Regions from separate parts of the Halomonas sp. PA16-9 genome, predicted to be linked through region 1. Evidence: predicted binding sites of a transcription regulator. Region 1 holds the regulator's gene; each other region holds the start of a gene.

Region 1 (7,213 bases):
AAGGCTGTGAAGACAAGCTGGCCACACTGCGCGGGCTCTGCCAGCGCCTCGGTATTGAACTAGAGCAGGTGGCTTATTGTGGCGACGACCTACCCGACCTAGCGGCTATCAAACGTTGCGGCGTCGGCATTACCGTGCCAAACGCGCCGGACTATATGCATACCCACGCCGACTGGACTACCGAACGCCTGGGTGGCCACGGTGCCGTGCGTGAGATCTGCGATACGCTGCTTGAATCTCAAGGACACTGGGGCGCGGTGCTCGACACCTATCTGCACGGCCGCACGTAAATGTTTAAACGCTTTAAAGTACGCCTCTGGTTAGCCGGGCTAGTCATCGCGCTGGGGATTCTGCTGGTATGGCTTGACCCCCGGGCCTCAAGACACCAGCATCGATCCCGAAGCACAGGCTCAGGAACCTGGCCACGTGCTGGAAAATGCCGAGATTACCCTATTCGGGGATAACGGCAGTGTCATGCAGTCGCTAAAAACACCGCGCCTTATCCATACCCCGCAGCGCAGCGAAACCTGGACGGAAGAGCCCGAGGCAGTACTGTATGACAGCGAAAACCGTCAGTGGCTGGCCAGCGCCGCTGTAGGCACGCTCAACACCGCTACCCAAGCCCTGCTGCTGTCAGGTTCGGCTCGACTGTTTGCACCAGATGAAGGCTGGCAGCTAGATACCGAGCTACTGCACTATGATGGCCTCGAGCAGCATGCCTGGAGTGACACACCGGTATTGATGCAGCAACCGCCGCAGCAAATGAGCGCTTCACGTATGGACGTTTGGCTTAACACCAGCCAGGTTCGCTTAACGGATAATGTGCGCGGCACGCACCCCCGGCCACACAACGCTAATAGGAACCGCCATGAAAGCCATGATTTCCCCAGCCCTGCTCTACACTGCACTGTTCGGTTTAGCGATACCTTTATCAGTGTTAGCCCAAACCAACTCATCTTCCCAGGCCCCAGTGGAAGTGGAAGCCGACCGTTTAGATCTTGATCAGCGGGCAGGCACAGCTGTTTATACTGGGGATGTGGACATTCGCCAAGGCGAAATGCAACTGCGCGGCGAGCGGGTAGAGATCGAACGCAACGACGCGGGCGAACTCTCGACAGCCACCGCTACCGGTGAGCGCGCCTACTTGCGCCATCAAGGCGAAGGGCAAGAAGGCCCCACGGAAGGCTGGGCGCGGCGGATTATTTATCACGTCGCCGAGCGTCGCGTAGAGCTGATCGACCAAGCCGAACTGACCCAGCAAGAGGACACCTTTAGTGGCGGTCGCCTTGAGTATTTTATTGACCGAGAAGTGATTCAAGCGCGCTCTGACGTTGATGGCAGCGAGCCCCAGCGCATACGCATGACCCTTCAGCCTGAACAATAGGGAGCCTAGCTGTGGCCACTGCTGACACTGCGCCGATCAAAACCCTTTATGCCCACCACCTGGCTAAAAGCTACAAACGCCGCCGAGTGGTCAAAGACATCAATCTGGAGATATCCCAAGGCAGTGTCGTTGGCCTTTTGGGCCCCAACGGCGCGGGCAAAACCACCTCATTTTATATGATTGTTGGGCTGGTCAAATCCGACGCTGGCAAGGTGGGTATCGACGATGTGGATTTAACGCGCGCCCCCATGCACGAGCGCGCAGCCGCGGGGATTGGCTATCTACCTCAAGAGGCGTCTATTTTCCGCAAACTCTCGGTTGCCGAGAATATTATGGCGATACTCGAGACCCGCAAAGAGCTTAACCGCAGCGACCGCGAACAGCGCCTGGAAGCGCTACTCGAAGACTTCCATATCACCCATATTCGCGACAACCTGGGCATGAGCCTTTCGGGCGGCGAGCGCAGGCGTGTAGAAATAGCCCGCTCGCTAGCCACAGAGCCCGCTTTTATTCTGCTCGATGAGCCTTTTGCGGGCGTTGACCCCATCTCGGTAGGTGAGATTAAAACCATCATTCGTGCACTGAAACAGCGCCATATCGGCGTGCTGATCACCGATCACAACGTGCGTGAAACACTAGACATTTGCGATATCGCCTATATCGTCGGCGATGGGCAAATCATCGCCAGTGGCTCGCCCGCCTCGATTCTCACCAACCAAAAAGTAAGGGATGTGTATTTGGGCGCCGATTTTCGCCTGTAATGTTTTTGCCTTAATTGCCCCTAAATAGCGCTTTAAAACAACTTTACGACCAATGGCATGCTTATTGCACTTGCGCCAAGCACTCACTCGCACTAGGGTGGAGCATTCTGATTAACGAGTGGTTCTCAGATGGTCATGAAAGCTTCTCTCCAACTGCGTATCGGCACACAGCTGACCATGACGCCCCAGTTGCAGCAGGCCATTGCGCTGCTGCAACTCTCTACGCTGGATCTTCGTCAAGAAATTCAGCAGGCCCTCGATGCCAATCCCATGCTGGAGCAGGAAGATGAATTTAGTGAACAGGCTGTCAGCGAGCCTAAGGAAGAAGAGTGGTCAGAGAGCATCCCTACTGAGCTCTCGGTAGATAGCGACTGGTCAGATACCTATCAAGATATGGGAAGCCAGGGGGGCAGCAGCAGCGAAGGCCCCGACTTTGAGCGCCAGGCAGCCGGGCAGAGCCTTCATGGCCACCTGCTGTGGCAACTCGCCATGACCGATTTTAGCGCTCGCGAGCAGCTTGTCGCGGAAAGTTTAATCGACGCGCTAGACGCCAACGGCTACCTGACCCAGCCGCTCAACGACATCCGTGAAGGGCTTCGTGCCCAGGGCATTGACGGGCTAAGCCAGCGCGAAGTGGAAACCATTCTACTCAAGCTCCAGCAGTTTGAGCCGACCGGCATATTTGCCCGTGACTTGCGTGAATGCTTGATGCTGCAGCTCGCCGCTCTCCCCGATGATACGCCACTGCTGGTTCCCGCCCGCCGCTTGGTGCGGCAGTTTCTCGAAGCGCTTGGCAAAGACGATATGCGTCTGCTGAAACGCCGTCTAGGGCTCGACGACGAACAGCTGGCCGATGTCATCCTGCTTATTCGCAGCCTAGACCCACGCCCAGGCAGCGCCTACGGCGACACCGATGACAGCTATGTCACCCCCGATCTAGTCGTCCGCCACGATAATGAAGGCTGGCATTTAGAGCTCAACCCCGAGGCCCTGCCACGGCTGCGCATTCAGCCCGACTACGCCAGCTTGATTAAGCGTGCGGATAAAAGCGATGACAACCAGTTTCTCAAAGAGCACTTGCAGGAAGCGCGCTGGTTGATCAAGAGCCTCTCTAGCCGAAACGATACGCTGCTGCGTGTTGGTCGCGAAATCATTACCCGCCAGATTGGCTTTTTAGAGCACGGCGAAGAAGCCATGAAACCACTGATACTGGCCGACATTGCCGAAGCCGTGGAGATGCACGAGTCGACTATTTCACGGGTAACGACGCAAAAATATATCCATACACCCCGTGGTGTGTTTGAACTCAAATACTTTTTCTCAAGCCAGGTGAGCGGTCAAGATGGCGACAGCCACTCCAGCACCGCCATCCGTGCACGACTCAAGAAACTGATTCAAGAGGAGCCGCCCGGCAAGCCGCTTTCAGACAGCCGCTTAGTGACGCTATTAGGCGAAGGAGGGATTCAAGTGGCGCGTCGTACGGTGGCGAAATACCGTGAAGCCATGGGCATTCCCTCTTCCAGTGAACGGCGTCGTTTGCGCTAACTTCGTTAACGTTTCAGGGAAACTCTCGACAAGGGCTTTGCAACGCGGCAAAAAGGGTTACAATCGAAGTACAGTCCGATGGATAAGGAGCACGTCAATGCAAGTAAATATCACTGGTCATCACGTAGAACTGACTGACGCCTTGCGTGACTATGTCAACGAGAAGCTTGAGCGTGTAGAGCGCCATTACGACAATATAACTACGGTGCAAGTCACCTTATCAGTGGAGAAAGAGCGCCAGCAGGCCGCCTGTACGCTGCACGCCGCAGGTGCTGACTTACATGCGGAAGCCCTAGACAGTGATATGTACGCCGCTATCGACGCACTAGCGGACAAAATCGACCGTCAACTCGTTAAACACAAGGAAAAAGCACAAGCTCGCGCCCAAGGCGCCGGTGTGCGTTAATTCAATGACGTTGGAAACCATACTCCCCCCGGAACGCGTTCTGTTCGACGTCCCCGGGGGCAGCAAAAAAAGGGTGCTGGAGTTTTACAGCACCTTTATCGCCCAAAATATCCCCAGCCTGGACAGCCAAGAAGTGTTTAGCCGTTTAATCGGCCGCGAGCGCTTAGGTAGTACGGGTATTGGTAACGGCGTGGCTATTCCTCATGCGCGTAGCCCCCACTGCAACGCCCCTATCGCTGGATTTTTGAAACTGGCTGAAGCGATCGATTTTGACGCTATCGACGGCGACCCGGTAGATCTGGTGTTTGTCCTGTTGGTACCCGAAGAGGCAGATGACACGCATCTCTCACTACTGGGTCAGGTAGCGACCATCATGAATGATGCGGACACGCGCCAGCAACTGCGTAAAGCAACCAGCCAGCGCGAACTGCTTGAGCTGATTACCGCCAAAATTCGCGAGCAATCAGCGGCCTAAGGGTCTGAAACCCTGTTCAGGGCAGATCACAGCAGGTTATCCGCTCACCACCCTCAACGCAGCTTGATCAAAGCAAAGAGAGACTCTATGCAACTGGTGATCATTAGCGGCCGCTCCGGGTCAGGTAAATCTATCGCCTTGCAAGCGCTGGAAGATCTTGGCTACTACGCGATTGATAACCTCCCAGCTATGTTGCTGGGGTCGTTGGTGGATGAACTGCGTGACCAGGGCGACCGAGCACATTTAGCGGTGAGTATTGATGCCCGCAATTTGCCGGGAGCTCTGGAGCGCCTGCCCTCTTTATTAGACGAGTTGCGCCAGCGTAAAATCGACTTTCAAGTTATTTACCTGACCACCGATGCACGCATACTGCTTGAGCGTTACTCAGCAACGCGTCGCCGTCATCCGCTGACCCGCGATAGCGAAATGACGCTGGAAGAGGCGATCAATAAAGAAGAGACGACGCTAGAGGATATTCGCGATCTGGCCGATCTATTGATCGATACATCACGATTATCGGTGCACGATTTACGCCGTCGCATTACCGACCAAGTAGCCCATCAGCGGCGCGATAAACTGACGCTAACGCTGGAATCGTTTGGGTATAAACGCGGCGTACCATTAGACGCCGACCTGGTCTTCGATGTGCGCTGCCTGCCAAATCCGTACTGGGATCCCACGCTGCGCCAGTTCACTGGCCGCGACGCGGAAATCGTGGCTTTTTTGAACAGCTATCCGATTGTTGATGCCATGAGCGACGACATCTTGGCCTGGCTAGAGCGTTGGCTACCCGCTTACCAGAATAGCCAACGTAGCTACATGACTATCGCGATTGGCTGTACTGGTGGCCAGCACCGCTCGGTCTATATGGCCGAGAAGTTAGCGGAAAAATTGACTCCTAGCATGGGCGAAGTTCAACTTCGCCACCGCGAACTGGGTCTGCACTACACCATAAGCGAACAGTTGGCCGCTCCCCTCGTCAGCGCTTCCACACCTAACGAGCGGCCAGAGACCTCTTAAGCGCGTCTATCCATTAATGACACCACTCGGCGAAAAGGAACCAGGGTGCCAGAACGCATACTTACACTTACCAATCAACGCGGGCTACACGCTCGCGCGGCGACAAAACTGGTCAAATGCGGCCAACAGTTCACGGCAAAAATACGCGTTTACAAACAGCAACAGGCCGCCGACGCCGCCAATATCATGTCACTGCTGATGCTTGCCGCACCTTGTGGCACCGAGCTTAGAATCACCGCCGAAGGCGATGACGCCGAACAGGCGCTTGAAGCGATTCAAGCGCTGTTCGACGCCCGCTTTGAGGAGGATCAGTAAGCCGCCGCTTGGCTTGTTAGTCCCCCGCCACGGTCATGGCATCAATCAACCAGCTACCCGTGTGAACACTGCCACGGGTATCAGTGTCATCGCCAATACCTACTAAGCCAGCAAACATCCGCTCCAGGTTTCCGGCAATGGTGAACTCTTCGACCGGGTACTGCACCTTTCCATTTTCGACCCAAAAACCTGCTGCACCGCGGGAATAGTCACCGGTCACACCGTTGACACCTTGGCCCATCAACTCAGTCACCCAAATACCCCGCCCCATCTCTTGCAGCAAGCTTTCGCGTGATTGCAGTGGCGTTGCTAAACGCACGTTACGTGCCCCACCGGCATTGCCCGTGGTTTGCATATCGAGACGACGAGCGCTGTAAGAAGAGAGCATATAGCTGGCAATGCGTCCCTGATCGATAAAGCGATTATTGCGCGTTTGCACGCCCTCGCCATCAAACGGTGAGCTTGCCGTGGCGCCAATCTCCATTGGCCGCTCTTCGAGACTAAACCAGTCGGGAAACAATGGTGTACCGAGCCGGTCGCACAAAAACGAGGCCTGCCGGTAAAGCGCACCACCGGCTAACCCACCGAGCAGGTGGCCAATCAAGCCACTGGCCAACGATGGGTCAAACAGCACCGGAAAGGTGCCCGTTGGCGGCCGTTTAGCACCTAGCCTGCGCAGCGTACGCATCGCGGCTTCGCGCCCCACCTCAGCGGGGTCACGTAGCGCCTTGGGGTCACGGGCAGAGGTGTAGTCATAATCACGCTGCATACCGCTCGCGTCTTGGGCAATCAGCATGCAAGAAAGAGAGTGACTACTGCCCTTTTGGGTACCTAAAAAGCCGTGGCTATTGGCGTAAACGCGCACCCCTTCGCCACTGGAGAGAGACGCGCCATCTGACTGTGAGATGCCGTCAACGTCTCGCCCCGCCTGCTCGCAGGCAAGCGCTAACTCAATCGCCTCATCCGTTGTGAGCGCCCAGGGGTAGTGCACTTTTAGATCGGGCAACTCAGTAGCCATAAGGGAGGCATCGGCCAGCCCTGCGGCCGGGTCTTCGCCGGTATAGCGGGCAATCGCCAGCGCTTTCTCTACGGCTGCCTGGATCGAGGCACTGCTGGCATCAGTGGATGAAGCGCTGCCTTTACGTTGACCCACGTATAGCGTGACGGCAATGCCTTGGTCACGGGATAACTCAACCGTTTCAACTTCGCCCAGGCGTACGCTAACGCCTATACCCTGATCGACGCTTGCGCCTACTTCGGCAGCATCCGCGCCCAAGCGCTTCGCCAACGCTAACGCCTCTTCGGCG
Region 2 (7,213 bases), on a different replicon from region 1:
GTATTGCCATCGATCTCGCGGTCGGCATCGTCTTTCAGGTCGAAGTTGTGGTTGGCCTGCAAGCGAGCCGAACGTACATAGTCCGTCCAGCCAATAAAGGCAGTGGCGGAAGAGAGCGATGCATAGCGGGCGTCACGCTTCTCCCACTCCCCTTGGTCGTTCTCCTGCTCGGAACGCACCAGGTGCAGAGTGCCCCCTGCCTCCAGGCCATTATCAAAGTAACGGGTCACGGCGCTTTCCAGGCCGAAGTCGCGTTTCTTCTCATCGACGACGCTGACGCTTAAATCCTCGGCGTTCTCTACCGCTTTGTCCGACCAGGCGTAGTAAAGCGCTGTTTGGGTCGTCCAGTTGCCACCCTGGTAGCGCCAGCCTAGCTCTATCTGATCCGTCTCGATGGCAGATAACGGGTTGTTATCGACACTTACGCCGGGGCTCTTGCCGTAATATTTGGCAGGATCTGGCAGTTCGAAGCCCTGGCTAAACTGCAGCCAGTTCTGGTGACCGTTGCCGTAGTCGTAGAGGGCGCTGGCATTGAAGAGCGTTGCTTCATAGTCATTCTCGCCGCCAGGAATCCCCTGGAATTCATCCACTTCGACGTCCATATGCTGCTGCCGCAACCCTGCGGAGAGCTTGAGCGCCTGGGTGGCCTGCCAATCGCCCTGGAGGAAGCCTGAAAGCCCGTCCACTTGATAACCGGGGTAGCGGGGTTCAACCCCTGATGCCTGTTGCACCAGGCCGCCGGAGGCGTCCGAGATGTTGGTATCGAACAGCATCTGGCTGGCATCGAAAGTTTCACGATCCAGATCGAGGCCGTAGGTTAGCGAAACGTCATCACCCAGGCGCGATTCAAACAGCGCTTTGATGCCGCTTAAATCGGTGTTTTGTTGCGAGGCGCGAAATTGCAGGCCGTCGGAAATTGGGTAGGGAAATGCCTGGAAGCTGGACTCCTCCTCCCGGTGGAACGCCTGCAGGTAGAAGTTTTGCCCCCACAGGTTGGCGTGGTGATAGTTGACGTTGACGAGCTTACGGTCGGTTTCCGGATCGCGCTGTGAACGGTAGCCATCGCGAATTTCGGCATCGTTCAAGTTGGGCGTGGCAGCGTCGAGGTTGGGAAAGTAAACACCCCGGTCACCTTCATAACCTGAACGGTACAGCTGGGCACCCAGTTCCAGACTCTGTTCATCGGTCAAGCGGAAAGAGAGGTTGCCCAATACATCAATGCTGCGATTATCCTGTAGGTCGGTCTGGGCGATATCGGGAAAGATTTCCTGGCCGCTGCCGTCATAGTGGCGGCCGTTGTCGCCAATGGCGGTACCCAGATAGCCTTGAACCCGCTCGTTACCACCGCTGATGGATTGTGCGAGGCGTCGATCTATGTCATCGCTGTTGTTGAAGCCGGTGGTGATGCCTGCTTCAGTACGCCAGTTCAGGCCTTCTTCACCTTTGCGGGTAATGATATTGATCAAGCCCCCCGTAGCACCGCCGCCATACAGGCTGCTGGCGCCGGAAAGCACTTCCACGCGCTCAATATTGAAGGGATCGATGGCATCGAACTGTCGGGAAAGCCCACGGGAACTGTTCAGCGATACGCCGTCGATGAGCACCTGCACGCCCCGGCCTCGCATGTTTTGCCCATAATTGGTGCGCCCTTGAGGCGCCAGATCCAACCCCGGTACCAGATGCCCCAATGCTGTCTTTAGGTCTGCACCATTGCGGGTCTGCTGTTGCAGCATCTCTTTGTCAATTACCCATACAGCACCGGGAATTTGACTGATCTGACTAGGAGTGCGCGATCCAACGACCCATGGTCTCGTCGGCGCTAGACGCAGTATTTTGGGCGAAAACGCCATTGGAGAAGCTCAGTAACAGGCCGGTGCCAACAAGCCCAGATATTGAAACAGACGACGGCGAAAAGAAAGGCTTTGCAAAAGGCAGCTTTGCAACAGATAGGTTTGATAGTGACAGGGCGTGCATAGTGAACAATCCGCAGACGGTAAGAAAATCAAAGGCGGAGAGTATCATCACGAAAAACAAAGTCAACGATAGTGATTCGTATTTATTTTGAGGCGTGTGCAGCAATAGGCCATCGCCCTATTGCTGCTGCTAATGAAACTTAGGCGTTATCGGGTTTGTTCTTCTCTTCTGCTGCATCTGATTCCGGCTCATGCGGCTCTGGAACCGGTGGAGCTTCTGCTTCAAATGGCGTGGCCGTTGTTGACGCGGAGGCATCAACGGCTGCTTCAAGGTTAGCGACTTGGCGCTCTAACGCCTCTACCCGCGAACGGGTGCGCTGCAGTACATCCATTAAAATGTCGAAATCTTCCCGTGAGACAAGCTCCAGGCGGTCGAAGGCGCCGCGCACGACTTGCTGCACGCCCATTTGAATATCTTCTGGCGCCTGGGAGGCGTTTTGTAAACGGTCACCAATCTGCTGTGCCAAGCGGCTAATACGGTCTTGAGGCGCCATCGTTCTCTCCTAGATAAACCTGCTTTAAATATTGCTTACCGGTAAGGATACGCAACAGTTGGCGAATTCGCATGTATCGCGTGCTTTTACTGCTTAACCCAGGGTGTGCATCGAAATAGAGCAGGCTACTTTTGCTTACGCTCTTTTTTGGTGCAATAGCGGTGGTGTGAGAATGGATTTGCTCAGATTTAGCGCTGAGCTGCACTTTTGATGACGGCTAATTGGCTGACTTATAAGCAAAAAAAGTCAGCTGGCACAGTATGCGCATTATCGGTTCAGGTGCTTATTCTGGCGGCTGTGCCGCTACCAATCTAGCAGGACTTATCCAGCAGGGGAGATCCGGGATGAAACTCATCACCGCTATCATCAAGCCATTTAAGCTCGACGACGTTCGTGAGGCATTGGCCGACAACGGCGTTCAGGGCATTACGGTCACTGAAGTTAAAGGTTTTGGCCGTCAGAAAGGGCATACCGAGTTGTATCGTGGCGCGGAGTACGTCGTCGACTTTCTACCCAAGGTAAAAGTGGAAGTGGCCGTAGACGACGCCCGTTTGGAGAGCGTATTGGATGCGATCTGTAGTGCGGCTAACAGCGGCAAGATCGGTGACGGCAAGGTGTTTGTGACACCGCTTGAAGACGTTATTCGGATTCGGACAGGCGAGCGCGGTGCAGATGCCGTTTAACGCTGCTTTTTCGGATCATTTCTATAGTTCAACGGGGAACTTACAATGAATGAGTTGACTGATCTGAGCTACGCGCTCGATACGTTCTACTTTCTAATTTGCGGTGTGCTCGTCATGTGGATGGCAGCAGGCTTCTCCATGTTAGAAGCGGGCTTAGTACGCTCCAAAAACACCGCTGAGATCCTGACCAAAAATATTGCGCTGTTTGCCATTGCCTGCACCATGTACCTGCTGGTGGGCTACTACATCATGTACTCCAGCAGCGCTGGCGGGTTCCTGCCCAATCTGGGCTTCTTGATTGGCGCTGAAAACAGTGTGGATGCGGTTACCGCAGGCGGCGATGACGCGCCCTACTACTCCATGCGTTCTGACTTCTTCTTCCAAGTCGTGTTCGTGGCAACCGCCATGTCGATTGTGTCGGGCGCCGTCGCTGAGCGTATGAAACTATGGGCATTCCTGGCCTTTGCTGTAGTAATGACCGCGTTTATCTATCCGGTGTCTGGCTACTGGACTTGGGGTGGTGGCTGGTTGTCTGAAGTGGGCTACTCTGACTATGCGGGTTCCGGCATTGTGCACCTTGCCGGTGCGGCGGCTGCGTTAGCGGGTGTGATCGTGCTAGGCCCACGTAAAGGCAAATACGGTAAAGACGGTTCTATCCACGCTATTCCCGGTGCCAACATGCCGCTGGCGACGCTGGGTACCTTCATTCTGTGGATGGGCTGGTTCGGCTTCAATGGCGGTTCCGAGCTCAAGTTGGCGGCCGTTGATTCCGCTAACAACGTGGCACAGGTGTTTGTAAACACTAATGCAGCAGCGGCGGGTGGTGTTATTGCCGCACTGATTTTGGCCAAACTGTGGTTCCGCAAAGCGGATCTGACCATGGCCTTGAACGGCGCCCTGGCTGGCCTGGTGGCCATCACCGCTGATCCGCTCTCTCCGACCGCACTGAGCGCTACCATTATCGGCGCGATTGGCGGCATCATCGTGGTCGCAGCCATCGTCACCCTCGATAAAGTGAAGCTGGATGATCCGGTCGGCGCGATCTCGGTTCACGGTGTTGTCGGTATCTGGGGCGTGCTGGCAGTGCCGCTGAACAATGACGGTGCATCATTCGGTGCTCAAATCATCGGTATCGTAGGTATCTTCGCTTGGGTATTCCTGGCCAGCCTAGTGGTATGGCTCATTCTGAAAGCCATCATGGGCATCCGGGTTAGCGAAGAAGAAGAGTATGAAGGCGTGGATATCGCTGAGTGCGGTCTTGAAGCCTATCCCGAATTTGGTATTAAGAAATAAACAGCGGTATTAAGAAATAATTTAATGCTGACCTAGTGAGCAGGCGTGCTCCTTCTGGCCTCCCCTTAGTGGGAGGCTTTTTTATTCTCTGTCGATAGCGGTGTATGCTGGTAGTTAGCGGTTAACGGCTGCGACATTCGCAGCCGTTCAACCCGACCCCATCACGGCCACCCAGTTAGAGGATATGGTAATGAAATTGATTACAGCGATTATCAAGCCGTTTAAGCTCGACGATGTGCGCGAGTCACTCTCCGATATCGGTGTACAGGGTATTACAGTGACGGAAGTGAAGGGCTTTGGGCGCCAGAAAGGGCATACCGAGCTGTATCGCGGTGCTGAGTATGTGGTGGACTTCCTGCCCAAGGTGAAGCTGGAAGTCGCCGTGGACGACGACATGGTCGAGCAGGTGATTGATGCCATCACCCAGGTGGCGAACACAGGTAAAATCGGCGACGGCAAAATCTTTGTGATGCCGCTGGAGCAGGTGATTCGTATCCGTACTGGCGAAACGGGCAAAGACGCGGTTTAACGGTGAAGGGTAAGGTGTGAATGGTAAGTAGTGCCGAGTAGACAAAGCCCCTGTGGATGCTCTCCCCAGGGGCTTTGTATGAGTGATGCGATCATTCTGGCGGCTATAAACTTTTTTCTATTCACCACTCACTCATTACGATTCACTATTTACGTCTCACTTCTCAACAAACGCACGCTCGATGACGTAGTCGCCCGGCTCGCCCATGCGCGGCGAGATATTCAGACCCAGCTCGTCAAGTAGCGCGCTGGTATCGTCCAGCATGGCGGGGCTGCCGCAGATCATTGCGCGATCCTGGCGCGGATCAATGGGCGGCAGGCCGGTGTCTTCAAACAGCTTGCCCGTACGGATATGGTCGGTTAGGCGCCCCATGGTGTGGAACTCCTCCCGAGTAACGGTGGGGTAGTAGACCAGCTTTTCAGCGATGTCTTCACCCAGGTATTCATGGGCTGGCAACTCTTTGGTGATAAAGTCGGCGTAGGCCAATTCAGAAACTTCCCGCACACCGTGAACCAGCACTACCTTCTCGAAGCGCTCGTACACTTCAGGATCCTGGATCAGGCTCATAAACGGCGCCAAGCCGGTACCGGTGGAGAGCATGTAGAGGTTGCGGCCCGGCAGTAGGTCATCGCATACCAGTGTGCCGGTGGGCTTGCGGCTAACCATGATCTGATCGCCTACTTTCAGGTGCTGAAGGCGTGAAGTGAGCGGGCCGTCGGGTACTTTAATGCTGAAGAACTCAAGGTGGTCTTCGTAGTTGGGGCTGGCAATGGAGTAAGCGCGCATCAGCGGCTTGCCGTTCACTTCCAAACCAATCATCACGAACTGACCGGTTTTGAAACGCAGGCTGCGCTCGCGGGTGGTGCGGAAGCTGAACAGGGTATCGTTCCAGTGATGGACGCTAAGCACTTCTTCCAGAGCAAACTTACTCATGCCGTTTTCTCCATTAGTCGATGCTGGCGCTAGTCCGCATCGGTCATATTCTTAAAAAGAATAAAAATGATTAAATATGTTGCCAGCAAGTCTAAGCAAAGGGTGGTATATCTGTTAAGCGAATTATATTGATAACGGTTATCTGAAAAATAGATATAGATCAAATAAAGGTCAGACTCTATGCACTACACCCTGCGGCAGTTGGAAGTCTTTGTGGCGGTTGCTCAGCATGAGAGCGTCTCCCATGCGGCGCGGGCGCTGGCCATGTCTCAGTCGGCAACCAGCACGGCGCTTGCGGAGCTTGAGCGGCAGTTCGACTGCCAACTGCTGGATCGGATTGGTAAACGCTTAAAACTCAACGCACTGGGTTTTCAGCTGTTGCCCAAAGCGGTGGCGCTGCTGGATCGCGGCGAAGAGATTGAAGAGCTTCTACGTGGCCAGAAAGGGGTTGGGTCGCTGGATGTAGGGGCTACGCTGACCATTGGCAACTATCTGGCCACGCTGCTGATCAGCGATTTTATGCAGCGCCACCCCGGTAGCCGGGTGCGCTTGGCAGTGCGCAATACGCGCCATATTATCGAAGGCGTGCGCCAGCACTCGCTGGATTTAGGCTTGATCGAGGGGCAGTGCGACGATGACATGATCATCAGCCAACCCTGGGTGGAAGATGAGCTGTGCGTGTTTTGCTCGCCGCGACACCCACTGGCAGGCCGCGAGCACCTTGAACTTGAACAGCTGCTGCGTGAGGACTGGATTATGCGCGAAGAGGGCTCTGGCACCCGCATGACTCTGGAGCATGCCGCGCGCCACCGCCGCAGCCGGTTTAACACCCTGCTAGAGCTAGAGCATACGGAAGGTATTAAGCGTGCCGTGGAGTCAGGGCTGGGGATTGGCTGTGTCTCGCGCCTGGCACTGCGAGATGCCTTCAGGCGCGGCAGCTTGGTGCCGCTGCCTACGCCGGAGTTGGATCTAAAGCGTCAGTTTACGTTTATCTGGCATCGGCACAAATACCTCACCACCGGCGTGCGCGAATTCCTGCGCCTGTGCCGTGAAATGACCGCTGGGGCCAAGCGCAGCGACGATATTGCGCTGCCGCCGATTCCTTAAGCGTTTATCGCTCAGTCAATTCGGGAGCAGGCAACTGATGGTTGCTAGGGGCGTTTTTTGGCTCAAGTGTAAAGCCGCCTACCAGCGCAGCGAGCCTATCCGCCTGATCGTTTAGCTGTTCAGCGGCGGTCGTCGACTCCTCCACAAGCGCGGCGTTTTGCTGGGTCATTTGGTCTAGGTCGGTGACGGCAATGCTCACCT
Region 3 (7,213 bases), 1.7 Mb from region 1:
TGACCCTGATGCTGGTCAGTGGCTGTAATACCATTCGCGGTGCGGGTGAAGACCTTCAACAGGGTGGCGAAGCTATCCAGCGTGCAGCGAGCTAACCGTTATGATGACCGTTTATCTATCCCATGGCCTTGAGAGCGGGCCAGGCGCACTGAAAACCCAGGCAATGAAAGGTGTTGCGCAAAAGCTGGATGACTGTGAGCCGGTGGTCATGGATTATCGAGGCATAGCAGAGCCACAGCAACGCCTTGAATACCTGCTGAGAGTATTAGCCGAGCGCGGAGATGATCCTGCCCAGTGTGTACTGGCAGGCTCCAGCTTGGGGGGTTGGCTAAGCGCGGCAGTTAGCGCTCAGCAGCCGGTGTTGGGCTGCTTTCTGCTGGCGCCTGCATTGGGACTTGCCGACTACCCGGAAACGTCACCGGTTATTCAGGCGCAGCACAGCCATATTATTCATGGCTGGCGGGATGATGTGGTTGCCCCTGAACCGGTGATCGAACGTGCTCGTCTTCAGCGCCTATCGCTGCGGATGGTTGACGACGATCACCGCCTGCACGCGAGCCTGGAGACTATTTTATGTGATTTTGAGCGCTTCTTATGCCAGTGCGCCACGCCTAATCACTACGATTAGCAAGGCTAGTTAAAGCAAACATTCGACACGAGCACTTCAATCCTATACAAATAGTGTACAAGAGACATTGATAGCGAGGAGATTGCTCATGTTAGGTATGTTTAAGCGTGACCCCAAAAAGAAGCTTCAACAAGAGTATGAGCGCAAACTACAAGCCGCCATGGAGGCTTCACGCAATGGCGATATGCGTGCCAATGCCACACTTACTGAAGAAGCAGAAGCGTTACTTGCCGAAATCAGGCGCATTGAAGCGACACAATAACTGCCATAGACAACGCTGTTGCTGCCCAGCGTCACTTCGGCAGCCTACTCAAGCCCAGGGTAGTGGTGGCAGGATGAACAGCCACTCACCAGTAGCGACTGCACTTTGCCCAACCCCACCACCCTAGCCGATGCGGTATATATACTCGCTGGCGACTAGGAGCCTGTCTGGCTTGACCGATCATCGCGAGAAGCACGAATTTTGAGCCAAATTTATCGATCGATTGAGGCGAATAGCATGCTATTTAACGAAATCGATCGAATAAAGTTGGCCAAAATGCCGGGACTCGCAGTAGATCAGTGTTAAGCCAGACAGGCTCCTAACGTTTACTCGTCAGCGAGTGCCGGTAGCAGTGTTTTCAGTTTACGCGTGAGCGTATTGCGCCCCCAGCCCAGCAGCTCGGCGGCTTCACCTTTGCGCCCGCCGGTATGTTTTAGCGCTGTCTCAATCAGAATCCGCTCAAAATCGGGCACCGCTTCTTCCAGTAGATGGGTATGGCCTTCGGCCAGGGCATGATCCGCCCAGTCACGAAACGCCGTGCGCCAATCGCCGTGGGCGCTGCTTTCAGAAGCGCTGGGTGAACGCAGCTCCGGCGGTAGATCTTCAACCAGAATCTCACGCCCTGATGCCATCACGGTGAGCCAACGGCAGATATTTTCTAACTGTCGCACGTTGCCGGGCCACGGCAAACGCGTTAGGTGGGCTTCCGCTTCGCTGGTCAGCACCTTGATATCGGTCGTCAGCTCTTTCGCCGCTTCAGCTAAAAAGTGCCGCGTTAAACGAGGGATATCTTCGCGGCGCTCGGCAAGCTTGGGCAGGTGAATACGGATCACGTTCAGGCGGTGGAACAAATCCTCCCGGAAGCGGCCGTCATCCACCAACACTTCTAGGTTTTGGTGGGTGGCAGCAATAATGCGCACATCCACTTTGACCGGCGTATGCCCGCCAACGCGATAGAACTCTCCATCGGCCAGCACGCGCAGTAGCCGCGTTTGGGTTTCAGCGGGCATATCGCCTATTTCGTCTAAAAATAGCGTACCGCCGTTGGCTTGCTCAAACCGCCCCTGGCGCTGCTGGGTCGCCCCGGTAAAAGCCCCCTTCTCGTGACCAAACAGCTCAGACTCAATCAAATCACGGGGAATCGCCGCCATATTGAGGGCAATAAACGGCTTGCCCGCACGAGGGCTATGCTGATGGAGTGCCTGGGCAACGCGCTCTTTGCCGGTTCCCGACTCCCCATTAATCAACACCGTGATGTGGGAGTGAGAGAGGCGACCAATGGCGCGGAACACCTCCTGCATGGCGGGCGCTTCACCGATAATTTCGGCGTTCAAGCCTTCCGGCACGGTCACCGGACGTTGGCGTTCACGGGCGTGAGCCACGGCGCGACGTACCAGCGCCAGGGCCTCGTCAACATCGAACGGCTTGGGCAGGTATTCAAATGCCCCGCCCTGATACGAGGCCACGGCGCTGTCCAGGTCGGAGTGCGCGGTCATCACGATCACCGGCAGGTCAGGATGCGCTTCGCGTACCCGGGACATTAGATCCAGCCCATCGATACCCGGCATACGAATATCGGTGACCAGCACGTCGGGTGGATTTTCCAACAAACGTGTCAGGGCAACGTCGGCGCGCTCGATACACTCAACGTCAAGGTCGGGTTGCGCCAAGGCGCGCTCCAACACCCAGCGGATAGCGCGGTCATCATCGACAATGACCACCCGCGCAACATCATTACGTGCAGCCTCAGTCATGACGCTTCTCCGGTGAAATTAATAACCATGGGAATCAGTAAACGAAATTCGGTGTGTCCAGGACGTGAATCGCATTCAATCAATCCTTGATGTTGGTGCAAAATCGACTGGGCAATAGAGAGCCCAAGGCCGCTGCCTTCCGCGCGTCCCGACACCATGGGATAAAACAGCGTCTCCTGCAGCGTATCGGGAATGCCGGGGCCGTTATCGATCACGGCGACTTCACTGACCAGCCGGTGACGTTCGGCGCCAAGCGTAAACTGGCGACGGGCGCGGGTGCGTAGTATTAAAGTGGGCTCCGGCGTTTGTGCATCGCTCATGGCCTGTACCGCATTGCGCGCCACATTGAGCACCGCCTGAATCATTTGCGATTCATCGCCGGAAAGGTCGGGCAAACTGGGGTCGTAATCACGGCTGATTGTCACACTAGGGTGTTCGGCAATCAGCAGCGCCCGCACTCGCTCCAGCACCTTATGGATGTTGACTGGCTCGTGTTTAAGCATCCGGTTAGGGCCGAGCATGGAGTCGACCAGGTCGCGCAGCCGATCCACCTCTTCAACAATGATATGGGTATATTCGCGCAGCGCCGGGTCGTCTAGATCACGCTCTAGTAGCTGTGCTGCCCCGCGAATGCCACCCAGCGGGTTTTTGACTTCATGGGCGAGCCCGCGGGCGAGCACCTTGATGGTCTCCTGGCGTGTGGTTAGCGCCTCTTCCCGGGAGATCTGCATCAGCCGATCCCGCGGCTCTACTTCCAGTAGCAGCTCATCGTCGGATAAGGGCGTCACCGTGTAGTCCACCGTGAGCGGTTCGCTATTCAACGGGGTAATGCGTGCTTCACGCTGGGTATAGGGGTGAAACGCATCCCGCGCCTTGGCCAATACTTCGTCAATGCTTACATCCCCGCCAAGTAGCGTATCCAGGCTGATGCCGTGAACACGGCTAAGGCTGACCGCTAACAACGCTTCAGCGGCAGGGTTCATCCATCGCACACGCAGTTCGCCGTCTAGCAGCAATACCGCTGTGGTGAGATGCTCAAGCAAACGCTGATGCATGGTGGTGTCCTGAAAAATCGCGTCTTCCATCGCCGATACAGACCTACAGGTGGATGATCAATGAGGGAGCTGCAAAAAGCGCGCCAACTATACGTTTATGTCCATTTGCACGGCTTGCGGGCATCGCAGCGAAAGAGCGCGAATCGTTTTAGCGCACTTGCCGTGCCAAATGCTCCTGCTCATGCACCACTTTAGTGCACACAGGTTTTGGTAGGTAATACTTAGGGCTGTTTTTTTGATCGCGTTTATTAAAGCGCTCTTAAGGAACCGTAATCGTCACCGCTGCCGTGCGGTGCTGTAAACGCTGGCTGCTCTCCAGCATTCTGCCTGGATCTCGTGCCCCCTTGCGGCAGGCCCGTTAACCAGAAGACATCGCTGTGCAGCGCTTTCTGGCTAATCTCGCCATTCACCAACAGCCGTACCTGATTGTCGTCGCGCAACGGTGGCGCAATAACCACCTCCACCACGGTCATCCCCTCTTCCACCTGTGCGCCTTGTTGGGGCAGAGCGATGGAAAAGTGGTCGCAGGGCATAAAGGGCTGCTTGGGTTATCGGTAAAGGTAACGTTGCCGTGCTGATCGGTCACCCGATACACCGCCTGCCCGAACGCCGTGCCACCCACTCCCCCACGCCCAAGAGAGCTACCAGCACACTGCTCATCGCCCCTCTGGCACGCTTCTCAGCCTCCCAGCAATAAAAAAACCCCGCCGTAGCGGGGTTCTATTGGCAATCATTGTTACCACCGCCTGGCTGATAGTAACAGCCAAGGGCGAGTAACGCTGATTTGCAGCTGTACTTAACAGCTATAGTACATATCAAACTCGATGGGGTGAGTGGTCATACGAATACGCTCCACTTCTTCCATCTTGAGGTCAATGTAGGCATCGATCATTTCGTCGGTGAACACGCCACCTTCGGTCAAGAACGCACGGTCAGCGTCGAGGGCTTCCAGTGCTTGATCCAGGCTGTGCGCCACAGTCGGTACTGACTTGCCTTCTTCTGGCGGCAGGTCGTACAGGTTTTTGTCCATGGCATCGCCAGGGTGGATCTTGTTTTTGATACCGTCGATACCCGCCATCAACATGGCAGAGAACGCCAGGTAAGGGTTGGCAGTCGGATCAGGGAAGCGCGCTTCCACACGCTTGCCTTTCGGGCTGGCGGTGTAAGGAATACGGATTGAAGCCGAACGGTTGCGGGCACTGTAGGCCAGCATGACCGGCGCTTCAAAGCCAGGCACCAGACGCTTGTACGAGTTGGTAGAAGCGTTAGTAAAGGCGTTCAGGGCACGGGCGTGCTTGATGATGCCGCCGATGTAGAAAAGCGCCATTTCAGACAGACCAGCGTACTCGTCACCGGCGAACTGGTTGTTGCCATCTTTCCAGAACGACTGGTGAACGTGCATACCCGAACCGTTATCACCGACCAGCGGCTTCGGCATAAAGGTGGCCGTTTTGCCATACGCGTGGGCCACGTTGTGGATCACGTACTTCATTTCCTGAACTTCGTCAGCTTTCTTCACCAGCGTGTTGAACTTAACGCCGATTTCGTTCTGACCTGCGTTGGAAACCTCGTGGTGGTGTACCTCGACGGTCTGACCAATCGCTTCCAGGGTATTACACATTGCGCCACGAATATCGTGGAAGCTATCGACCGGAGGAACCGGGAAGTAGCCGCCTTTAACGCGCGGGCGGTGGCCAAGGTTGCCGCCTTCAACGACACTGTCGGTTGCCCAGGCGCCTTCGTCGGAAGTGATTTTGTACATGGAGCCCTGGATATCAGACTTCCAATGCACTTCGTCAAAGATAAAGAATTCAGGCTCAGGGCCGAAGAACGCGGTGTCGCCCAGGCCAGTAGACTGCAGGTAAGCTTCTGCACGCTTAGCGATAGAGCGCGGGTCACGATCATAGCCTTGCATAGTGGCCGGCTCGATGATGTCACAGCGCAGCACCAGCGTCGCATCTTCGGTGAAGGGGTCAAGGTAGCCCGTACCATCTTCCGGGCGCAGAATCATGTCGGATTCGTTAATGCCCTTCCAACCTTCAATAGAAGAGCCATCGAACATTTGGCCATTCTCGAAGAATTCTTCGTCTACATCGCGCGCAGGCACGGTCACGTGCTGTTCTTTACCGCGAGTGTCGGTGAAACGCAGATCTACCCATTTAACATCGTGTTCTTCAATTAGCGCGAGAGTCTTGGCTGACATAGTGTCCTCCGGTATGAGCGTGGCTTAAAGCTAACGACAGTAAGCTACCGATAAAAGTGTTGTTCGACAAAATACGTGCTAAACCGCACGTTTGTCATTCTTGTTCGCTCAACGTTTGCCTGACATTGGTTAACAAATCGCTCAGCGAGCATTTCAGACCGGCTATCGTTTTAGCACGCCGCAGGGCTTATGCCTACGGCCCGCTAGCCGCTTGCAAATACAATGCAGAGAACATGCCAACACTGCACCAATATGGCATAAAAAACAACAACTATCTGTTTTATAAACATTAAAAAATGGCTTCGAATGCCTCTTGATGACGCATAACGGCGCAACAGGCTATTCTGAACCGTCTAAAAAACCTCTTATGCACCAAAATAGAACAAAAATAATGCCGCGCGCCCATCAAAGTGCACAAGTCATACTTAGCGCTGTTTTTTAGCTCGCAAATTTTTTTACTTGCTACGCAAATAAACCAGATACTACAATAAATTACAATTTGATAGATTTGCTCACAATCGGAGTCGGCAAATGGGATCGGTCTGCTTTATCGTTGATGCCATGGTGACGGGTGAAATGTTGCCACGCCACTTAAAATCCATACGTGAATCCGGTGTCGCCGACCACTTGCTGCCCATTTTGGTGACAGCCACTCAAGCGCAAGCACGCCTGAGTGCTATTGAACAGCGCTACCATGCTCATTCGCTGATTACACCATCAAGGCCGCTGGGGGCTCGCTTGAATAAAGCCGCGTTTACCAGCCAAGCAGAGTGGCTCATCATTGCGCTACAGAAAAAACCACTGCCTGCGGAGCTTTGGTGTGCACTCTATTCACAGCTCAACACTTACACCCTTGACGCCTTGATTATTGGCCTCACCCGGCCATCGCTGTCGGAACGCATCCTGCGGCGCTTATTGGCCAGTGCTTTACTTTTGCCGCCCTACATTGCCGTGAGGCGAGCCTGGCTAGAACGCTTGGGTGGGTTTGACCCTGAGCTGGACGATAACAGCGCGATCGACGATTTTCTGCAACGTTTACACGCCTGCCCTACGCGTTTAAAAACCTACAACGGAAACCTGCTTAGACTAACGAAAGAGCCAGAAAACCCTTTTCTACCTAACCCCCCGGCTACGGCTTTCACTCCACGCCTATAATGCGTTTTCTGCCGCTATCCACAGATACCATCCACCGCCACTCTCTGACTAGCTTACCTTTAATCGCTTGCCGAACAGCATGGCGCCCAGTGTCGTGGTATTGGCGAGTTATTAAGCCCCACTGACCCCACCACACCAACCGCCATAAGCGCCAGT
Region 4 (7,213 bases), on a different replicon from region 1:
ATAATGGCTACCACGAAGGTGGCTGGGATAAGACCAAATCCTGATTCGAACAGCGGTTGAGGCAGGTACAGCCCGCGCACGTTCAGGAAAATGGCTTCGCCAAAGGCCATGCTCTCTCTAGCGCTGGGTAACGTCCGCAGTACCGCGAAGTACCAGAAGAAAATTTGTAGCAGCAGCGGGATATTACGAAACGTTTCGATATAAGCGTTAGCTAGCCGGGCGATCAACCAATTGGGCGATAGCCGCGCAATACCGACGATAAAACCAATAATCGAGGCAGCTAACACCCCCAATCCACCGACTAGCAGCGTATTGAGCAAGCCAATCACAAAAGTGCGGCCGTAGGTACTTTGGGAGGAGTACTCGATTAAGCTTTGACCAATACCAAAGCCGGCTGTGTTGCCCAGGAAGCCAAAGCCAGTGGTAATGCCGCGAGCATTCAGGTTGGCTTGGGTATTGCCGATAATATAGATCAGGAAAGCCGCGACAACGGCGACCAATATAAGCTGAAAAATAAGTGCGCGCTTAGCGCGGTCTCGCCAAAACGGCGGCTTGTGGCCAGCGGGGCGAACGTTAGGTCTTACAGACATGGATGGCGTCTCCGCTACACGGAAGGTCAATCAAATGGCCCGCCACGACCTTTAAACAGATACCTGTGAAGAGGGCGGCGGGCCGGGGTCAAGCGAGACGCTTAGCGAATCGGGGGAGCGTACTGGAAACCACCGTCGGTCCACAGGGCGTTAACACCGCGCTCAATTTCCAGCGGCGAGCCCATGCCCACGTTGCGGTCGAAGCTTTCAGCGTAGTTACCCACTTGGCTAATAATGTTGTAGGCCCAATCTGCTTCTAGGTTCATGCCTTCACCGTAGTTGCCGTCTTGGCCTAGCAAGCGAGCGATGTTGGGGTCTTCAGAGTTAAGCATTTCTTCAGCGTTTTCACTGGTGACGCCGTACTCTTCGGCGTTAATCATGGCGAACAGCGACCATTTCACAATGTTGAACCAAAGATCGTCACCCTGACGAACCACAGGGCCTAGTGGCTCTTTGGAGATAACGTCAGACAGGATCATCGAGGCTGAAGGATCGTCTAGCTGAATACGTAGCGCCGCTAGCTGAGAGGTATCGGAGGTTAGCACGTCACAGCGGCCGGCCTGATAGCCACCCACGGTTTGCTCAGAGGTATCAAATACGATCGGGTTGAATTCCATGTCGTTAGCACGGAAGTAGTCAGCCAGGTTCAGCTCGGTAGTGGTGCCAGACTGAATGCAGATGGAGGCGCCGTCGAGTTCATCAGCACCGGTAATACCCAGGTCACGGGATACCATGAAGCCCTGACCATCATAGAATGTTACGCCGGTGAAGTTCAGGCCCAGGGTGGTATCGCGGGTAGTCGTCCAGGTGGTGTTACGTGAGAGAACATCAACTTCACCAGACTGCAGGGCGGTGAAGCGCTCTACGGCATTGAGTGAAATATAGTTGACGGCTTCTGAGTCGCCGAGCACCGCTGCCGCTACTGCGCGGCATACATCAACGTCGATACCTTGCCAGTTACCGTCGTCGTCCGGAGCTGAGAAGCCCGGCAAACCATCGCTCACACCACACTGAACGGCGCCACGCTCAATGGTATCTTCCAGGGTGTCGGCTTGAGCAGTTGCCATTCCCGCCAGGCTAAGTGAGCCAGCGGACGCCAGAAGCGCTAAGTGTTTTTTTATTGAACATCTAGTTTCCCTCGAAGTTATTGGAATCAGCTACTGAAATCAGTTAATGAAACCAGTAGTTGAAATAGTTATGCATGCCGTAGCATGTCACTAAACCTAGCAAGGAAGATGCCAACAAGGGTACAGGCGTTAATTCAGCGCTTTTCAACGCTACTCAACGAATTCGAGACGAAGGTCTAGGTGCAAAAAAGGTTACCGCCCACCTCGCATTGCACCGTAATAGGGCAAGCTGAGGTGGGCGGTAACACGAAGGCAGGTATTAGGCGTGGTTTACTCGGCTGCGAATGCCTTGCGCATAAATGGCGGAAGGGCGAGCGCACCGCGATGGGCGTCAACGCTATAGTATTCAAGCGGCAAGTCGTGGTTGGTGGCTGCCTGCTCGCGGAACGTATTCACGTCGGTGGCTTTACCCGCCAATGTTACGCTCCACCAGCCTGAAGGATAAACCGGCTGCGGGAAGGGCAGCGTGGCAACGCTGTCAAAACCGGCTTTCAACATGTCGTTGCGCAGCTCTCGGATGATCGAGCCACTGTGGTAAAGCGGTGATTCGCTCTGCTGCACCATTACGCCGCCGCTTTTCAAAATACGGTGGCAGCGCTTGAGAAAATCGGTTTTAAACAGCCCTTCAGCGGGCCCAACCGGGTCGGTGGAGTCGATAATCAGCACATCGATGCTCTCATCAGGTGCATCGTCCACCCACTTGACGCCGTCGGCGAACAGCAGTTCAGCGCGGGGGTCGTTATTCGACGCTACCAACGACGGGAAGAAGCGCTCAGAGGCCTTGGTGACCTCTTCGTCGATATCAATTTGGGTAACTTTCTCGACACTCGGGTGGCGCAGCACCTCTTTTAAGGTGCCGCAGTCGCCACCGCCGATGATCACCACACGTTTGGGATCTTGGTGGGTAAACAGCGCCGGATGCGCAATCATCTCATGGTAGAGGAAGTTATCGCGATCAGTCAGCATCACGCAGCCGTCCAGCACCATTAGGTTGCCGTAGGTTTCGGTGGCGTAGACCTCTAGATGCTGGTATTGGCTCTGCACATCCAGCAGTTTTTCAGAGATCTTCAGTGAGAAAGCGCTGCCGTGGCTATCAAAGACTTCGGTAAACCATTGGTCGTCGCGTAAATCGCTCATCAATTGGCTCCTGAGTGCTGTGCATTTGTGTGCGTTGGAATATCGCGGTGATACTGCGGGCTTAATTCGTGCAGCGCCTCCATAAAGGCAGTGACGTTGTCGGGGTTGGTAAACTGGCTGATACCGTGGCCCAGGTTAAACACGTGGCCAGGGCCATGGCCGTAGCTTTCCAACACGCGGGCTACTTCAGCGCGGATAGCCGAGGGGCGGGCAAACAGAACGTTGGGATCAAGATTGCCCTGTAGCGCCACTTTGTGACCAACCCGGGCACGGGCATCGGAAAGCTCGGTAGACCAGTCGATCCCCAATGCATCGGCACCGGCGCAGGCGATATGCTCAAGCCACTGGCCGCCGTTTTTGGTGAAGAGAATCACCGGTACGCGGCGACCGTCGTGCTCGCGGATCAGTCCCGAAACGATCTGCTCCATGTAGCGCAGCGAGAACTCAAGGTACGCAGGGGTAGAAAGTGCGCCGCCCCAGGTATCAAAAATCTGCACCGCTTGGGCGCCCGCGCGAATTTGGGCGTTCAGGTAGTCAGTTACCGCATGCGCCAGCGTATCCAGCAACTGGTGCATGGTATCCGGGGTATCATAAAGCATGGTTTTCAGATGGCGGAAGTCCTTGCTGGAGCCGCCCTCCACCATGTAAGTCGCCAGCGTCCAGGGGCTGCCTGAGAAGCCGATCAGCGGCATGCGGCCGTTCAGCTCACGACGAATGGTCGACACCGCACGCATCACGTAATCCAGGTCGCGCTCGGCGTCGGGCACGCTTAGCGCGGCGACTTCTTCCTGTGTACGCACGGTTTTGCGGAATTTTGGGCCTTCGCCGGTTTCAAAATAGAGCCCCAAGCCCATTGCATCGGGAATGGTTAAGATATCTGAAAACAGAATGGCCGCATCAAGCGGGTAACGCTCCAAGGGCTGCAGGGTGACTTCGCAGGCCAGGTCATGGTTGCGGCAAAGATCCATAAAACTGCCCGCATCGGCCCGGCTGGCGCGGTATTCCGGCAGGTAGCGGCCCGCTTGACGCATCATCCACACCGGGGTGCGGTCGACGGGCTGGCGCGCTAGTGCGCGAAGAAAGCGATCATTTTGCAAAGGTGTAGTGGTCATAGACACTTGCTCTTAGGAAATTTGCCCGCATCGTATTGGAAACCGTACTTGGGAGCGTACTTGAAACCGTTTTGGGGATCGTATGAGGGCAATTGTACTTGAAGATAGGTGTTAGGGCGGCGTACTCGATGGCAAAAATCGTCGCACCCGGCCAATTTTTCTCCATTATTTAGTCGCCTTGTCAGCGTGAGGCGGGCGCCGCTTCCTGTTAGAATACTGACCCACTTTGCCAACACTGGTGTGGTTAACTGGTTTGGTCAATCAGCGAGGTAACCTGTGACCATTCGCTTCATTGCCGCTTCCCGGCTGCCCACGCCCTGGGCAACGTTTACTATGCATGGCTTCGAAGATGAGGCTACCGGCAAGGATCATATCGCCTTAACGTTGGGTGATGTGACCGGCGGCGAGCCGGTGTTGGGGCGGGTGCACTCCGAGTGTTTGACCGGTGACGCACTCTTCTCCATGCGCTGCGACTGTGGCTATCAGCTCCAGGAAGCGCTAAAACGCATCGCTGAAGAGGGCCGCGGCGTGCTGTTTTACCTGCGCCAAGAGGGGCGGGGAATAGGCCTGTTAAACAAAATTCGTGCCTACCACCTGCAAGATCAAGGTGCTGATACGGTCGAGGCCAACGAGCAGCTCGGTTTTGGCGCCGACATGCGCCGCTATGATCTGTGCGTGCCGATGCTTAACCATTTGGGCATCACAGCGTTAAGGCTCATGACCAACAATCCGCGCAAGGTGGATGCCCTCACCCGCGACGGCGTGAATGTCGTCGAACGTTTGTCGATCACCACCGGCCTGAACCCTCATAACGAGCAGTATCTCTCAACCAAAGCGGGCAAGCTTGGCCATATGATGGCCCTGGATGACTTCACTCACGCCAGCGATGTGGATATTGAGCGCAAGGGGTGATAATGGCTTGGAGAGGGTGTTTATTGGAATATGACTAATAGTTATCGTTAAATGTTAGTTAAACATTGGAATGCCATTGCGGCAGCGGATGTACGGTTTTCAACGCCGAGCTTTCGAAAGACTTGCTCTAAGTGTTTGTTAACAGTGCGAGGGCTCAGTTCGAGTATTTGGCCTATTTCACGGTTGGTCTTGCCCTGTGCAATCCATAGCAGCACTTGTGATTCACGGTTAGTCAGCCGAAGTTGGCTTTGTAAGAGCAGGCTTTCACTGTCCCCATTCTGATGCAGCAAGCGAAATAAGTGTTCATTTGCGGTAGATTCACCCAGGTATCTCAATCTTAAAGTGTTATGCGACAAGGGCAGAGCTAATTGATCGCCGGTTTGCGGCGTTCTTATTAGCCAGCGCTGAATTTGTTCGGCAAGCTCTGTGCGTGGGTTGATACTGCTCTCTTCAGTTATGTTGATCCACTCCTCGGCCTGAGGCGTACCCAAAGCCATCTTCCTTGTGTATCTGTTGAGAATGATACTTGGCCAAGTTTATCAAGGGCAGTGTGAGCACTTTGGGAGAGGCGGGCATTATTGAGGTGTACGCGAATACGAGCCACCAGTTCCTTCGGCCGAACGGGTTTTGTCACATAATCCACGCCACCAGCCTCAAGTCCCCGCACGACATCTTCGGTATCCGTCAGTCCTGTCATAAATATAATGGGTACGCTGGCTAACTCGGCATGTAGCTTAAGATGACGACAAGTCTCAAAGCCATCCATGGTAGGCATTAAGGCATCCATTAGAATTAAGTCGGGTGTCATTTTCTCAGCGATTGAGATTGCTTGAGCCCCACCCATCGCCACTAATGCTGTTAATCCAGCCTGCTCTAAAGCATGGTGAATCATTCCCAGGGAGTCGGCGGAGTCATCAACGACCAGGATGAGATCCTTACGCTGAATTGGGTTCATGGCAATTTCTCCAGCAAACGCATCACTTGGTGGAAGTCAAAACGATCTAAAGCATTTTCCAGCGCTGATACCAGTGAAGAGCTGATCTTTCCATGATCCTGGGCTTCGTTCAGACTGTTACGTAAACCGCTTATATGGCCGATTTCTACTAGCGACACGAGTTCTTCCCGTAATACCGCGTCAATATAAGCTGGGACTGTCATTTGAGCCTGAGCAGAACTAGGTGAAGAGGGGGGCTGATGATGCCATTTCAGCTGTAGCTGGCGTGCCAGGGTGTCAAGGAGTGCTCCCTGTTTGAAGGGCTTAATCAAGTAGTCGTTATGCAACCCTTCAGATAATGACTCAACTTGGCTCTCACGTGCGTTGGCCGAGAGCATGACAATAGATCCATGAAACCCTTGCTGGCGCAGGTGGCGAGCTGTTTGCCATCCGTCTGTGTGCGGCATGGCGATATCCAACAATATCAGGTCAGGAAGAGAACGGTTGGCTAGCCCTAAACTAGTAATACCATCGGGTGCTTCTAATATGGTAAATCCAAGTGGTGTTAGCATGTCACTAATTAGACCCCGATGAGAGGGATCATCATCGACTACCAGCAGGGTGCGTCGTTCACCTTGATATCCTTGCACGACATGATGGGACGATCTTACAAGCTCTAAGGGCTCGATACTGGACAGCATTACTGAAAGCCGAAACTCACTGCCGCGTCCTGGTGTACTAACTACTTGTAGATCCCCACCCATGATATCAGTCAGTAGTTTAGTAATTGTTAAACCTAGTCCAGTACCGTTGGCGACTGGAACGCCGGGTTTGCGCACCCGTTCAAAGGGTTTGAAAATTCGCTGAATATCTTCCTCTTCTATACCCACGCCGGTATCGCGAATAGTGAATTCTGCTACCTGATTGCGGTAGCGAAAGTTGAGCGATACCTTGCCATGGTTAGTGAATTTAATGGCATTGGAGAGCAAATTAATAAGTATCTGACGCAATCGCTTTTCATCGGTAATGACCCATTCCGGGATACGCCCCTGGCTAGTAAAAGTGAAGTCGATGCCTTTTTCCTGAGCCTGAAGACGAAACATGGCAACAAGCTCATCAATTAACTCGCTGATGCGTACTTGGTTGCGATAAAGCTCCAGGCGGCCCGCTTCAATCTTGGAAATTTCCAACAACCCTTCGATCAAATCAGATAGATGTTCAGTACTGCGGCGTATGATGGCGACCGCTTTGCGTCGCTCCGGTGGGATAGTGTCATCGTGCTCCAGGAGCTGGGCATAGCCGAAAGCGGCATTAAGCGGCGAGCGTAGCTCATGGCTGAGGCTCGTCAGGTAGCGGCTTTTAGCCTGATTGGCCGCTTCAGCAAGCTCTTTTGCTTTTTGT

Evidence for each region. The regulator sigma-54, encoded in region 1, starts transcription at its own class of promoters, with help from an activator protein. The targets are predictions, from matches to a motif close to TGGCACNNNNNTTGCTNT.
Region 2: the regulator sigma-54 is predicted to act here: its motif matches at 2,719-2,736, upstream of FDY98_RS21125 (P-II family nitrogen regulator).
Region 3: the regulator sigma-54 is predicted to act here: its motif matches at 3,768-3,785, upstream of glnL (nitrogen regulation protein NR(II)).
Region 4: the regulator sigma-54 is predicted to act here: its motif matches at 1,814-1,831, upstream of FDY98_RS21035 (amino acid ABC transporter substrate-binding protein).

The regions. Positions count from the first base shown of each region.
Region 1 covers NZ_CP040451.1:1,980,586-1,987,798, reverse strand. Annotated here, with positions in the region: gene FDY98_RS09120 (KdsC family phosphatase) at 1-290, shown strand, start outside; gene lptC (LPS export ABC transporter periplasmic protein LptC) at 364-1,002, shown strand; gene lptA (lipopolysaccharide transport periplasmic protein LptA) at 971-1,384, shown strand; gene lptB (LPS export ABC transporter ATP-binding protein) at 1,396-2,145, shown strand; gene FDY98_RS09100 (RNA polymerase factor sigma-54) at 2,275-3,690, shown strand; gene hpf (ribosome hibernation-promoting factor, HPF/YfiA family) at 3,788-4,096, shown strand; gene FDY98_RS09090 (PTS sugar transporter subunit IIA) at 4,101-4,571, shown strand; gene rapZ (RNase adapter RapZ) at 4,659-5,591, shown strand; gene FDY98_RS09080 (HPr family phosphocarrier protein) at 5,637-5,906, shown strand; gene pmbA (metalloprotease PmbA) at 5,923-7,213, opposite strand, start outside.
Region 2 covers NZ_CP040452.1:1,033,765-1,040,977, reverse strand. Annotated here, with positions in the region: gene FDY98_RS21135 (TonB-dependent receptor) at 1-1,850, opposite strand, end outside; gene FDY98_RS21130 (accessory factor UbiK family protein) at 2,114-2,467, opposite strand; gene FDY98_RS21125 (P-II family nitrogen regulator) at 2,812-3,150, shown strand; gene FDY98_RS21120 (ammonium transporter) at 3,196-4,443, shown strand; gene glnK (P-II family nitrogen regulator) at 4,634-4,972, shown strand; gene FDY98_RS21110 (ferredoxin--NADP reductase) at 5,129-5,905, opposite strand; gene FDY98_RS21105 (LysR family transcriptional regulator) at 6,086-7,012, shown strand; gene FDY98_RS21100 (methyl-accepting chemotaxis protein) at 7,017-7,213, opposite strand, start outside.
Region 3 covers NZ_CP040451.1:268,079-275,291, reverse strand. Annotated here, with positions in the region: gene FDY98_RS01285 (entericidin A/B family lipoprotein) at 1-95, shown strand, start outside; gene FDY98_RS01280 (YqiA/YcfP family alpha/beta fold hydrolase) at 101-628, shown strand; gene FDY98_RS01275 (DUF6435 family protein) at 717-890, shown strand; gene ntrC (nitrogen regulation protein NR(I)) at 1,217-2,644, opposite strand; gene glnL (nitrogen regulation protein NR(II)) at 2,641-3,699, opposite strand; gene FDY98_RS01260 (hypothetical protein) at 3,948-4,232, opposite strand; gene FDY98_RS26475 (DUF4124 domain-containing protein) at 4,169-4,321, opposite strand; gene FDY98_RS26470 (hypothetical protein) at 4,271-4,396, shown strand; gene glnA (glutamate--ammonia ligase) at 4,496-5,902, opposite strand; gene FDY98_RS01250 (hypothetical protein) at 6,434-7,057, shown strand; gene FDY98_RS01245 (acyltransferase family protein) at 7,041-7,213, opposite strand, start outside.
Region 4 covers NZ_CP040452.1:1,013,337-1,020,549, reverse strand. Annotated here, with positions in the region: gene FDY98_RS21040 (amino acid ABC transporter permease) at 1-590, opposite strand, end outside; gene FDY98_RS21035 (amino acid ABC transporter substrate-binding protein) at 692-1,657, opposite strand; gene speE (polyamine aminopropyltransferase) at 1,988-2,854, opposite strand; gene hemE (uroporphyrinogen decarboxylase) at 2,854-3,966, opposite strand; gene ribA (GTP cyclohydrolase II) at 4,243-4,878, shown strand; partial or broken gene FDY98_RS21015 (response regulator) at 4,926-5,833, opposite strand; partial or broken gene FDY98_RS21010 (hybrid sensor histidine kinase/response regulator) at 5,830-7,213, opposite strand, start outside.